Regions from separate parts of the Staphylococcus sp. MZ3 genome, predicted to be linked through region 1. Evidence: riboswitches for the same ligand, from Rfam matches in the RefSeq annotation. Region 1 holds a riboswitch; the other holds the start of a gene.
The links. Region 1 has a riboswitch for lysine ahead of KI230_RS06930 (aspartate kinase). Riboswitches for the same ligand answer to the same signal wherever they lie in the genome.
Positions count from the first base shown of each region.

Region 2: it holds a riboswitch for lysine, as region 1 does, so the genes downstream of both, KI230_RS08450 (amino acid permease) here and KI230_RS06930 (aspartate kinase) in region 1, are expected to answer to the same signal.

Region 1 is NZ_CP076026.1:1,425,330-1,432,400, forward strand. It holds gene KI230_RS06925 (ABC-F family ATP-binding cassette domain-containing protein) at 1-1,602, shown strand; lysine riboswitch at 2,212-2,387, shown strand; gene KI230_RS06930 (aspartate kinase) at 2,469-3,674, shown strand; gene KI230_RS06935 (aspartate-semialdehyde dehydrogenase) at 3,738-4,727, shown strand; gene dapA (4-hydroxy-tetrahydrodipicolinate synthase) at 4,729-5,616, shown strand; gene dapB (4-hydroxy-tetrahydrodipicolinate reductase) at 5,613-6,335, shown strand; gene dapD (2,3,4,5-tetrahydropyridine-2,6-dicarboxylate N-acetyltransferase) at 6,362-7,071, shown strand, end outside.
Region 2 is NZ_CP076026.1:1,745,105-1,752,175, reverse strand. It holds gene thrS (threonine--tRNA ligase) at 64-2,001, shown strand; lysine riboswitch at 2,107-2,282, shown strand; gene KI230_RS08450 (amino acid permease) at 2,428-3,921, shown strand; ribosomal protein L20 leader region at 3,996-4,121, shown strand; gene infC (translation initiation factor IF-3) at 4,150-4,677, shown strand; gene rpmI (50S ribosomal protein L35) at 4,706-4,906, shown strand; gene rplT (50S ribosomal protein L20) at 4,953-5,309, shown strand; gene KI230_RS08430 (NUDIX domain-containing protein) at 5,451-6,059, shown strand; gene KI230_RS08425 (hypothetical protein) at 6,078-7,007, shown strand; gene KI230_RS08420 (hypothetical protein) at 7,012-7,071, shown strand, end outside.

The DNA.
Region 1 (7,071 bases):
ATGTTACAAGTAACTGATGTGAGTTTACGTTTTGGAGATCGTAAACTATTTGAAGATGTAAATATTAAATTTACAGAAGGTAATTGTTATGGATTAATTGGTGCGAATGGTGCAGGTAAATCAACATTCTTAAAAATATTATCTGGTGAATTAGATTCTCAAACAGGACATGTTTCATTAGGTAAAAATGAACGTCTAGCTGTTTTAAAACAGGACCACTATGCTTATGAAGATGAACGCGTGCTTGATGTTGTAATTAAAGGTCACGAACGTCTTTATGAGGTTATGAAAGAAAAAGATGAAATCTATATGAAGCCAGATTTCAGTGATGAAGATGGTATCCGTGCTGCTGAACTTGAAGGTGAATTTGCAGAAATGAATGGTTGGAATGCTGAAGCTGATGCTGCTAACCTTTTATCTGGTTTAGGTATCGATCCAACTTTACACGATAAAAAAATGGCTGAATTAGAAAACAACCAAAAAATTAAAGTATTATTAGCGCAAAGTTTATTCGGTGAACCAGACGTACTATTACTGGATGAGCCTACTAACGGTCTCGATATTCCAGCAATCAGTTGGTTAGAAGATTTCTTAATTAACTTTGATAATACTGTTATCGTAGTATCGCATGACCGTCATTTCTTAAATAACGTATGTACACATATCGCTGATTTAGACTTTGGTAAAATTAAAGTTTATGTTGGTAACTATGATTTTTGGTATCAATCTAGTCAGTTAGCTCAAAAGATGGCTCAAGAACAAAACAAGAAAAAAGAAGAAAAAATGAAAGAGTTACAGGACTTTATTGCTCGTTTCTCAGCTAACGCTTCTAAATCTAAACAAGCAACAAGTCGTAAAAAACAACTTGAGAAAATTGAATTAGATGATATTCAACCATCATCAAGAAGATATCCTTTCGTTAAATTCACGCCTGAGCGTGAGATTGGTAATGACTTATTAATCGTTCAAAATCTTTCTAAAACGATTGACGGTGAAAAAGTATTAGATAACATTTCATTCACAATGAATCCAAATGATAAAGCAATTTTAATTGGAGATAGTGAAATCGCGAAAACAACATTACTTAAAATATTAGCTGGTGAAATGGAACCAGACGAAGGTTCTTATAAATGGGGTGTAACAACATCATTAAGTTACTTCCCTAAAGATAACTCAGAATTCTTTGAGGGCGTTAATATGAACCTTGTAGATTGGTTAAGACAATATGCACCGGAAGATGAACAAACAGAAACATTTTTACGTGGTTTCTTAGGTCGTATGTTATTTAGTGGTGAAGAAGTTAAGAAAAAAGCTAGTGTGCTTTCAGGTGGAGAAAAAGTACGTTGTATGCTAAGTAAAATGATGTTATCAAGTGCGAATGTACTTTTACTTGACGAACCTACTAACCACTTAGACTTAGAAAGTATTACTGCTGTCAATGATGGTCTTAAATCATTTAAAGGTTCTATCATCTTTACTTCTTATGACTTCGAATTTATCAACACGATTGCAAACCGTGTTATCGATTTAAATAAACAAGGCGGCGTTTCAAAAGAAATTCCATATGAAGAATACTTGCAAGAAATCGGCGTTTTAAAATAAACATAATATGTAGAATTTCTTTTCGAAAATCTCTGTGTTGAGGCCCGACCAACTTGCACATTATTGTAAGTTGGCTTACTGTCACCTTCTATATTGGGACTTATTCCGCAACTTGTATTGTTTGTAGAAATTAGGAATCCAATTTCTCTATGTGTGGCACCGACAAGGATTGAAAAAAGCTAGCTACAAAGTCATTTTCATTCAGTCAACTACTGTCAATATAACATTGCAGGGCCTAGGGCATTGATTCATGTCCGAGACTATATTCAATTTAATAGACATTAACTGGGCGTCTCGATGCTAATATTTATAGCATCAAGGTGTCCTTTTTATTTTATTTTTTAGCACATCAGCACAGTGAACACCCCTTCTCTAAATTACAAATACAGTTATCACCGCATTAAAAGAGTACATTTATTTAATGTGCATATTGAGTATGGAGTATGCTATAAGTATTTTGAATTTTATTTTTCAAAAAGTCTCATTATCACCACCTTTTAAAATATAAGCAACGCTATAACTTGAATTTTCAGGTTATTCCAAAAAATCTAAATTATCGGTTTACATTCATATTTGTCATATGTATAATGAACACATACCAATTTAATAATATTTTGATGAGGCGCATCAATCATGAGTAAAGTTTAGATTACTGTCTGCTAACAGCTAAATTTGAAAGGGTGCGATGCCGAAGCGATTATAATAGCAGTTATAATTTGTTGGACTTTTTGGTTAAGAGCTGAGAGTTTGTCATTATTTAAAAATAATGGAGTGCATCACTTGTATATAGATTAAGAGCAAGTTCGCATTCCGAACTTGTTCTTTTTTTATTATTGTGTGCCCTTCCTAACAATTAGGAGGATTATATGGTAACAAGAAGTGTGTTGAAATTTGGCGGATCATCCGTCAGTGATTTTACAAAAATAAAAAGGATCGCTGAAATGTTAAAGGAGCGGGTCAATCAAGATGAACAATTAATTGTCGTTGTAAGTGCTATGGGTAACACAACAGATCAATTAATGACGAATGTATCGACCTTGACTAAAGCACCAAAACAACAAGAACTGGCATTATTATTGACAACCGGAGAGCAACAAACTGTATCTTATTTATCAATGGTATTAAATGATATCGGTGTGAATGCCAAAGCAATGACTGGCTATCAAGCGGGTATTAAAACCATTGGCCATCATTTAAAAAGTAAAATTGCTCAAATTAATCCTCAAACATTTGAACAAGCCTTTCAAGAAAACGATATTTTAGTAGTTGCTGGATTTCAAGGCATCAATGAACATCAGGAATTAACAACTTTAGGCAGAGGCGGTTCTGATACGACCGCTGTGGCACTTGCTGTTAGTAATCAAATACCTTGTGAAATTTATACCGACGTTGATGGTGTGTATGCCACTGACCCAAGACTTTTACCAAAAGCTAAACGACTAGACATCGTCTCATATGAAGAAATGATGGAAATGAGCGCTTTAGGTGCTGGTGTACTTGAAACAAGAAGTGTTGAATTAGCTAAAAACTATAATATCCCTTTATATTTAGGAAAAACTTTATCGAACGTGAAAGGAACATGGATTATGTCAAATGAAGAAATATTAGAGAAAAAAGCAGTTGCTGGTGTGGCTTTGGATAAACATATGATGCATGTAACAATTAGTTATCCCCTACCTGACAATCAGCTACTTACCCAACTATTTACGGAACTTGAAGAAGGTGCTGTAAATGTTGATATGATTTCACAAATCGTCAACTTGGATGGACTACAACTATCCTTCACGATTAAAGATAGTGATTTTCATCAAATTTCTATGATTCTTGAAACATTAAAGAATCAATATGAAGCATTAGCTTATAAAATCAATGAGCATTATGTCAAAATTTCATTAATTGGCTCAGGCATGCGTGATATGTCAGGTGTGGCATCAAAAGCATTTTTGACATTAATTGAAAATAATATACCTTTCTACCAAACAACAACTTCTGAAATAAGTATTTCATACGTCATTGATGATTTTAATGGGCAACAAGCGGTGGAAAAACTATATGACGCATTTAACATTTAATGGTAAAATGATTGTTAAAATATTCTAAAAATTGGAAATTATTATAAAATGGAGTGACAAGTTATGACAAAATTAGCAGTTGTGGGTTCAACAGGATTAGTAGGTACAAAAATGTTGGAGACATTAAATCGTAAAAATATTCCTTTCGATGAATTAGTATTATTTTCATCAGCACGTTCTGCAGGGAAAGAAGTTGAATTTCAAGGAAAAACATATACAGTTCAAGAATTAACTGATGCTCGTGCAAGTGAACATTTCGATTATGTATTAATGAGTGCTGGTGGCGGTACAAGCGAACACTTTGCCCCACTCTTTGAAAAAGCTGGTGCAATCGTTATAGACAATTCAAGTCAATGGCGTATGGCAGAAGATATTGATTTAATCGTTCCGGAAGTCAATGAACCTACTTTTACAAGAGGTATCATTGCCAATCCAAACTGCTCTACGATTCAGTCTGTTGTGCCATTAAAAGTATTGCAAGATGCTTATGGTTTAAAACGAGTGGCATATACAACATATCAAGCTGTATCAGGTTCAGGGATGAAAGGTAAGAAAGATTTAGCTGAAGGTGTAAATGGTAAAGCACCAGAAGCATATCCACATCCAATTTATAATAATGTGTTACCGCATATTGATGTGTTTTTAGAAAACGGATATACAAAAGAAGAACAAAAAATGATTGATGAGACGAGAAAAATTTTAAATGCGCCAGACTTAAAAGTAACAGCAACATGTGCACGTGTGCCTGTTCAAGATAGTCATAGTGTTGAAATTGATGTAACGCTTGAAAAAGAAGCGACTGCAGAAGATATTAAAGCATTATTTGATCAAGATGACCGCGTTGTTTTAGTAGACAATCCAGAGAACAATGAATATCCAATGGCAATCAATTCTACTAATAAAGATGAAGTGTTTGTTGGCCGTATACGTAGAGATGATTCATTAGAAAATACTTTCCATGTATGGTGTACATCAGACAATTTATTAAAAGGTGCTGCATTAAATGCTGTACAAGTATTGGAACAAGTTATGCGTTTAAAAGGAGCGAATTAAAATGACACATTTATTTGAGGGTGTTGGAGTTGCACTTACAACCCCTTTTACAAATAACAAAGTTAATATTGAAGCTTTGAAAACACACGTTAATTTTTTACTAGAAAATAATGCCCAAGCAATCATCGTTAATGGAACTACTGCTGAGAGCCCTACTTTAACAACAGATGAAAAAGAACGCATTCTAAAAACAGTTATTGATCTTGTAGATAAACGTGTTCCTGTCATAGCAGGAACTGGCACTAATGATACTGAAAAGTCAATCCAAGCTTCAATCCAAGCTAAAGCCTTAGGGGCTGATGCAATTATGTTAATTACGCCCTACTACAACAAAACGAACCAACGTGGTTTAGTCAAACACTTTGAAGCGATTGCAGATGCTGTGAAATTACCAGTCGTACTGTACAATGTTCCTTCAAGAACGAACATGACAATTGAACCAGAAACTGTAGAAATATTAAGTCAACATCCTTATATAGTTGCTTTAAAAGATGCTACGAATGATTTTGAGTATTTAGAAGAAGTGAAAAAGCGCATTGATACAAATTCATTTGCATTATATAGTGGCAATGATGACAACGTCGTCGAATACTATCAACGTGGCGGTCAAGGGGTTATCTCTGTTATTGCCAATGTCATTCCTAAAGAATTTCAAGCGTTATACGATGCTCAACAAAGTGGATTAGATATTCAAGATCAATTTAAACCAATCGGCACACTGTTATCAGCCCTATCAGTTGATATTAACCCAATTCCTATTAAAGCTTTAACAAGTTATTTAGGATTTGGAAACTATGAATTACGTTTACCATTGGTTAGCCTAAAAGATACAGATACTAAAGTGCTTCGTGAAGCATATGACACATTTAAAGCGGGTGAAAATGAGTGAAAATATTACTAATTGGCTATGGTGCAATGAATCAACGCGTTGCTAGATTAGCAGAAGAAAAAGGACATGAAATCGTTGGGGTCATTGAAAATACACCGAAAGCAACAACGCCATATCAACAATATCAACATATTGCAGATGTTAAAGATGCCGATGTTGCAATAGATTTTTCAAATCCAAATCTGCTGTTCCCTTTATTAGATGAAGAGTTTCATTTGCCATTAGTTGTGGCAACAACTGGCGAGAAAGAAAAACTACTTAATAAGTTAGATGAATTGAGTCAAAATATGCCTGTATTTTTCAGCGCGAACATGAGTTATGGCGTTCATGCATTGACTAAAATTTTAGCAGCTGCTGTTCCCCTACTTGATGATTTCGACATCGAATTGACTGAGGCACATCATAATAAAAAAGTAGATGCACCAAGTGGTACGTTAGAAAAATTGTATGATGTGATCGTATCTTTGAAAGAAAATGTAACACCTGTGTATGATAGACATGAATTAAATGAAAAACGCCAGCCACAAGATATTGGTATACATTCTATTCGTGGAGGTACGATTGTCGGTGAACATGAAGTTCTATTTGCTGGCACTGATGAAACGATTCAAATCACGCATCGTGCACAATCAAAAGATATTTTTGCGAATGGTGCAATACAAGCAGCAGAACGCTTAGTTAATAAACCAAACGGCTTTTATACGTTTGACAACTTATAAACATATTAAAGGAGATCGATTATTTTATGGTACAACATTTAACAGCTGAAGAAATTATTCAATATATAAGTGATGCTAAAAAGTCTACACCAATAAAAGTATATTTAAATGGTAATTTTGAAGGCATCACATATCCAGAAAGTTTTAAAGTATTTGGTTCAGAACAATCTAAAGTAATCTTTTGTGAAGCGGATGATTGGAAACCTTTTTACGAAGCATATGGTAGTCAATTCGAAGATATAGAAATTGAAATGGATCGTCGCAATTCTGCTATTCCATTAAAAGACTTAACAAATACGAATGCACGAATTGAACCAGGTGCGTTTATTAGAGAACAAGCCATTATTGAAGATGGTGCTGTCGTTATGATGGGCGCAACAATTAATATTGGCGCAGTCGTTGGCGAAGGTACAATGATTGATATGAATGCTACTCTCGGTGGTCGTGCTACAACTGGTAAAAATGTACATGTAGGGGCTGGCGCAGTATTAGCAGGTGTGATTGAACCCCCTAGTGCTTCACCGGTTATAATCGAGGATGATGTATTAATCGGTGCAAATGCAGTTATTTTAGAAGGTGTACGTGTTGGTAAAGGTGCTATTGTTGCAGCTGGCGCGATTGTGACACAAGATGTACCAGCTGGTGCAGTTGTTGCTGGTACACCTGCAAAAGTGATTAAGCAAGCTTCTGAAGTACAAGATACTAAAAAAGAGATTGTAGCAGCATTAAGAAAACT
Region 2 (7,071 bases), 320 kb from region 1:
TGTTGTTCAATTTTTTAACGAGGTCAGATAAAAGTATTTATAAAGCAAATAGGAGGGTTTAACATGGAACAAATTAATATTCAATTTCCAGATGGTAATAAAAAGGCGTTTGATAAAGGTATTACTACTGAAGATATAGCACAATCAATTAGTCCTGGATTACGTAAAAAAGCTGTTGCCGGCAAATTTAACGGGCAACTTGTAGATTTAACTAAACCGCTTGAAACTGATGGATCAATTGAAATTGTGACACCAGGTAGTGAAGAAGCGTTAGAGGTATTACGTCATTCTACTGCACATTTAATGGCACACGCAATTAAAAGGTTATATGGTAATGTTAAATTTGGTGTAGGTCCTGTAATAGAAGGTGGATTCTACTATGACTTCGACATTGACCAAAACATCTCATCTGATGACTTTGAACAAATTGAAAAAACAATGAAACAAATCGTTAACGAAAATATGAAAATCGAACGAAAAGTGGTTTCACGAGATGAAGCGAAAGAGTTATTCAGCAATGATGAATACAAATTAGAATTAATCGACGCGATTCCTGAAGATGAAAATGTAACATTATATAGTCAAGGTGATTTTACTGATTTATGTCGTGGAGTTCACGTTCCATCAACAGCTAAAATTAAAGAGTTTAAACTATTATCTACAGCAGGTGCATACTGGCGTGGAGATAGTAACAACAAAATGTTACAACGTATATACGGTACTGCTTTCTTTGATAAAAAAGAATTAAAAGCACATTTACAAATGTTAGAAGAGCGTAAAGAACGTGATCATCGTAAAATTGGTAAAGAGTTAGAATTATTCACAAATAGCCAATTAGTTGGTGCTGGTTTGCCATTATGGTTACCTAACGGTGCAACAATTAGACGTGAAATTGAACGTTACATTGTTGATAAAGAGGTGAGCATGGGTTATGACCACGTTTATACACCAGTACTTGCTAATGTTGATTTATACAAAACATCTGGTCACTGGGATCACTATCAAGAAGATATGTTCCCACCAATGCAGTTAGATGAAACTGAATCTATGGTATTACGTCCAATGAACTGTCCACATCATATGATGATTTATGCGAATAAACCACATTCATATCGTGAATTACCTATCCGTATCGCTGAGCTAGGAACGATGCATAGATATGAAGCAAGTGGTGCTGTATCAGGATTACAACGTGTTCGTGGTATGACTTTAAATGATTCACATATCTTTGTTCGACCTGATCAAATTAAAGAAGAATTCAAACGCGTTGTAAACATGATTATTGATGTGTATAAAGACTTTGGTTTCGAGGATTATAGCTTTAGATTAAGTTATAGAGACCCTGAAGATAAAGAAAAGTACTTTGATGATGATGACATGTGGAATAAAGCTGAAAATATGCTTAAAGAGGCAGCGGATGAGCTTGGCTTATCGTACGAAGAAGCGATTGGTGAAGCGGCATTCTATGGTCCGAAACTAGATGTTCAAGTTAAAACAGCGATGGGTAAAGAAGAGACATTATCAACAGCACAACTTGATTTCTTATTACCAGAACGTTTTGATTTAACTTATATTGGTCAAGATGGTGAACATCATCGTCCAGTTGTTATTCATCGTGGTGTTGTATCAACAATGGAACGATTTGTAGCATTTTTAACTGAAGAAACTAAAGGTGCATTCCCGACTTGGTTAGCGCCAAAACAAGTTCAAATCATTCCAGTTAACGTTGATTTACATTATGATTATGCGCGCCAATTGCAAGATGAATTGAAATCTCAAGGTGTTCGTGTAAGTATTGATGACCGTAATGAAAAAATGGGTTATAAAATTAGAGAAGCTCAAATGCAAAAAATACCTTATCAAATCGTAGTTGGGGATAAGGAAGTTGAAAATAATCAAGTGAATGTGCGTCAATATGGATCGCAAGACCAAGAAACAGTTGAAAAAGATGAATTTATCTGGAATCTAGTTGATGAAATTCGTTTGAAAAAACATAGATAGACAGTTGTCGCAATAAAATGCTTTAAAACTTTTATTGCGTATCAAGTTTTACAGGGTTGATTATGCGTGATGAATCCTGTATATTACAAGTTAGTTAAAATATTAAATTGAGTTAGAGGTTGCATGTTTAATTAGTAACTTGTCAGAAGTATTTATGGTACATAAGTTGAACAAGTGAAAGGTAAAGATGCCGAAATAGATATAAACCATAAATTATATCTATTGGGACAGTTTTCGAATAGGAACTGTACTGTCACAGAATGTGATGTGCTACCTTATATAGATAATTGCCAAAGTGGTTGCATATCTTAAAGGTATGTAGCCACTTTTTTACTTTTAATATCACTATGTTCTGTAAAAAAAGGGTATGAAAGTGAATAAAGGTTATTTATTTCTTGGCCTCTAAAACATGGAAAGGGAGCTTATATGTCAAAAGTTCAAAATGAAAGTAACAATGTTGTCAAAAGGGGACTTAAAGATCGTCATATTTCTATGATTGCGATTGGGGGTTGTATTGGTACAGGTTTATTTGTAACTTCTGGTGGAGCAATTCATGATGCAGGTGCTTTGGGTGCATTAATAGGATACGCAATTATCGGAATAATGGTATTTTTCTTAATGACGTCACTTGGCGAAATGGCTACGTATTTGCCAGTATCAGGTTCATTTAGTACATATGCTACAAGATTTGTTGATCCATCTTTAGGGTTTGCGCTTGGTTGGAACTATTGGTTTAACTGGGTAGTAACTGTAGCAGCAGATATTACGATTGCAGCACAAGTCATTCAATATTGGACACCATTGCAAGGCATACCCGCTTGGGCATGGAGTGCGTTGTTCTTAGTTATAATTTTTAGTCTGAATTCGTTATCAGTTCGCGTCTATGGTGAAAGTGAATACTGGTTGGCATTGATAAAAGTGGTTACAGTTATTGTTTTCATTGCAATTGGTTTATTAACGATTGTCGGAATCATGGGTGGTCATGTTGTAGGATTCGAAATATTTAATAAAGGTGAAGGTCCTATTCTTGGTGGCAACTTAGGAGGAAGTTTGTTATCAATTCTAGGTGTATTCTTAATCGCTGGTTTCTCATTCCAAGGTACTGAGTTAATTGGTATTACGGCTGGTGAATCAGAAAATCCTGAACGTGCTGTGCCGAAAGCAATTAAACAAGTATTCTGGAGAATTTTATTATTTTACATTTTAGCCATTTTTGTTATCGGTATGTTAATTCCTTATGATAGTAGTGCATTAATGGGTGGTAGTGATAATGTAGCAACGTCTCCATTCACATTAGTGTTTAAAAATGCTGGATTTGCGTTTGCAGCATCATTTATGAATGCAGTCATTTTAACGTCTGTGTTATCAGCAGGTAACTCAGGTATGTATGCTTCAACTCGAATGCTATATTCAATGAGTAAAGATAAATTAGCGTTTGAAGCATTTGGTAAAACAAATAAAAACGGTGTGCCATATATGTCGTTACTCGTTACAGCAATCATTGTAGTGATAATTTTCGTATTACAAAGCCTTACAAAAGGTGCATACGAATATATCGTTGCAGCAAGTGGTTTAACTGGTTTTATTGCTTGGGTAGGTATAGCAGTAAGTCATTATCGATTTAGAAGAGCATTTGATAAACAAAATTATGACAAATCTAAATTAAAATATACTGCTAAATTATTCCCATTCGGACCATTATTTGCTGGCTTTTTATGTATTGTAGTAATTATTGGTCAAGATGTTGACTTTATTAAAACAGGAGATTTTAATTTTAGTCGCTTCTTAATTACGTATATGGGAATCCCAGTATTTTTAGCATTCTTTATTTATCATAAGCTTCGATATAAAACGAAAAAAATTCCATTAGAACAAGTAGATTTACGTCAAGACGTGTCAATGGATGAAATAAAAGGTTAAAATAAAAATAATTACAGTTATAGTGTTGACTTAAATGTGAATTGTTGATATGATTAACAACGTTGAATACGAAACGAACCAAGTAGAAGCACCCGCTTCTCACCTGTAGCGACGCATAAAGCAGTTGGCAGGTTAATCACATTACACATAACTGTGTATAAGGAAGAGCGGGTATTTTATACCTGCTCTTCCTTTTTGCTTGGTGCAAATTTCGTAAAAATTTTGGAGGTGTCAACCATAGCAAAAGATCAAACTCAAATCAATGACAAAATTCGTGCAAAAGAATTACGTTTAATCGGTCAAGATGGTGAACAAATTGGTGTTAAATCAAAGCGTGAAGCTTTAGAAATGGCTGAACGTGTAGATTTAGACTTAGTGGTCGTTGCACCGAATGCGAAACCACCAGTTGCAAGAATTATGGATTACGGTAAATTCAAATTCGAACAACAGAAAAAAGAAAAAGAAATGAAAAAGAAACAAAAAATTATCAATGTTAAAGAAATTCGTTTAAGTCCAACAATTGAGGAACATGATTTCCAAACTAAGTTGAAAAACGGACGTAAATTCTTAACTAAAGGCGATAAATGTAAAGTATCTATTCGTTTCAGAGGGCGTGCCATTACGCATAAGGAAATTGGTCAACGTGTGCTAGAAAAATATGCAGATGAATGCAAAGATATAGCAACAGTTGAACAAAAACCTAAAATGGACGGGCGTCAAATGTTTATCATGTTAGCGCCAACAGCTGAAAAATAATTAAAGCTATTACAGGAGGACTTATATTATGCCAAAAATGAAAACTCACCGCGGAGCAGCTAAACGTGTTAAAAGAACTGCTTCAGGTCAATTAAAACGTTCAAGAGCTTTCACATCTCACTTATTCGCAAACAAGAGCACTAAACAAAAACGTCAATTACGTAAAGCTAGATTAGTGTCTAAGAGCGATATGAAACGTGTAAAACAATTATTAGCATACAAAAAATAAGAACAAATACAGAAATCGGTAGGAATTACCTAAGGAGGAATTTTTTATGCCACGAGTTAAAGGTGGAACAGTAACAAGAGCGCGTCGTAAAAAAACGATTAAATTAGCTAAAGGTTACTTCGGTTCAAAACATACATTATACAAAGTAGCTAAGCAACAAGTAATGAAATCAGGTCAATATGCTTTCCGTGACCGTCGTCAACGTAAACGTGACTTCCGTAAATTATGGATTACACGTATCAACGCAGCAGCTCGTCAACATGAAATGAGCTACTCACGTTTAATGAACGGTTTGAAAAAAGCTGGTATCGACATTAACCGTAAAATGTTATCAGAAATCGCAATTTCTGACGAAAAAGCATTTGCTCAATTAGTAACTAAAGCTAAAGATGCTTTAAAATAATAACACTTATAAAAAAGAGATGGCATTGTCATCTCTTTTTTATTTTTTAAATAGCAAAATGCCACATTTAATCGCTAAAATATGACATATTTGCTAAAATGCATTTAAGAGAACAAACATTAAAGTGAGGAGTTTTATACGATGTCTAAATTTGATGAACAAATCATTGTAGTACCTAGAGAAATTATTTTTAATAATGAAAAGAATACTTTCAATGGGTTTTTAAATAAGAATAAACCAGAAGGTCAAAATATTTTTGATGCGCTAAGTCAATATGAAGTTAAGCGACGCGGCGATATGGAAGAGGATCCATCATATAAACAACTCATTTCTTATTGTTTACTTGAAAATGAGCATGGCGAGATATTAGTGTATGAACGATTATCTGGCGGTGGAGAAGCTCGATTGCATGGACAATCTTCAATAGGTGTAGGCGGTCATATGAATGATGTTCCAGGAGCAGAATCTATTAACGAAGTATTGAGAGTTAATGCACAGAGAGAATTAGAAGAAGAAGTAGGTTTAAGTGAGCAAGATTCACAAAATATGGAATATATCGGTTTTATTAATGACGATAATAATGAAGTGGGCAAGGTACATATTGGTGTTGTATTTAAAATCACTGTAAGTACGAATGATGTAGAAGCTAAAGAAACAGATACTTTACGAATAAAATGGGTTGAAAAAGGCAACATAGAGTCATATGATGATTTCGAAACGTGGAGTGCATTAATCCTTCAAGATTTATAATCAAACGAGGTGACATATATGTCAGATATTATTCAGTTTCCTAACTCTTCGAAAAAGTTATATAAAGATATAAAACGTGCTGAACAAGACCAAAACTATGACCTGATGTATGAATATATTGTGCAATATGAACGTCAATTTGAACTCACTGAAGAAATAGCAATGATGAAATGCCGTATGTTATATGAGACGGGGTCATTTCTTGAATTAAGAGAAGAAACAATTGTCTTATTGAAAACTGGCATACAACAATATGATGCATTGATGATTTATTACGTGAAAAGTTTGATTGGTTTGGGACAATATTTTGAAGCGGTAGAAGTAATTCATCAAATTATTGATGAAGTCAAAGATCACAAAACAAGAATGGCATTACATCCTCTTAAAGAATTTGCTAAGTCAAAATTAATTGAAGATGAAAAACGATTGACTCAGTCATTAGCTGATTTTGATACGTTATCAATGAGGGAACAGACGCACTTGATTTTGAAGTTAATAGACAATGGTCATTTTCAATTTCAAGAAACGGTATTATATATATTAAAATCTAATACGTACAGTTATAACCTCATTAGTTTAATGATTGAGTATTTAAGGTTCGCAAATTGTACACAAGAACTGACAATTGAAAAGTATGGTATGGATGTAACTTTTGTACCAGCTAATTTAAAAGGGCTAGAACATACAACACTTAAAGAAAAAGTTATACCTAACGTTATGGAAACATTAAATGATGGTGCTTTACATATCGCTGAAGAAGCACACCATATTATGAATAATCACTCTATCATGATTTATCCAATTGATATTGAAACTTTGTTTGAAACGAATAAATGGATTAATGCATACGAATGTTATTTCAAAAATATGTTAGGACTTAAATGTGAATTACAAAGTATCGATGCATTTAATTTTATTCAGCAATTAGATTTGAATAATAATAGTTAAATTGTTGCAAAATAATACTCAGCATTTTAATATAGTTTTGACGAAAAAAGTTGATTTACAAATA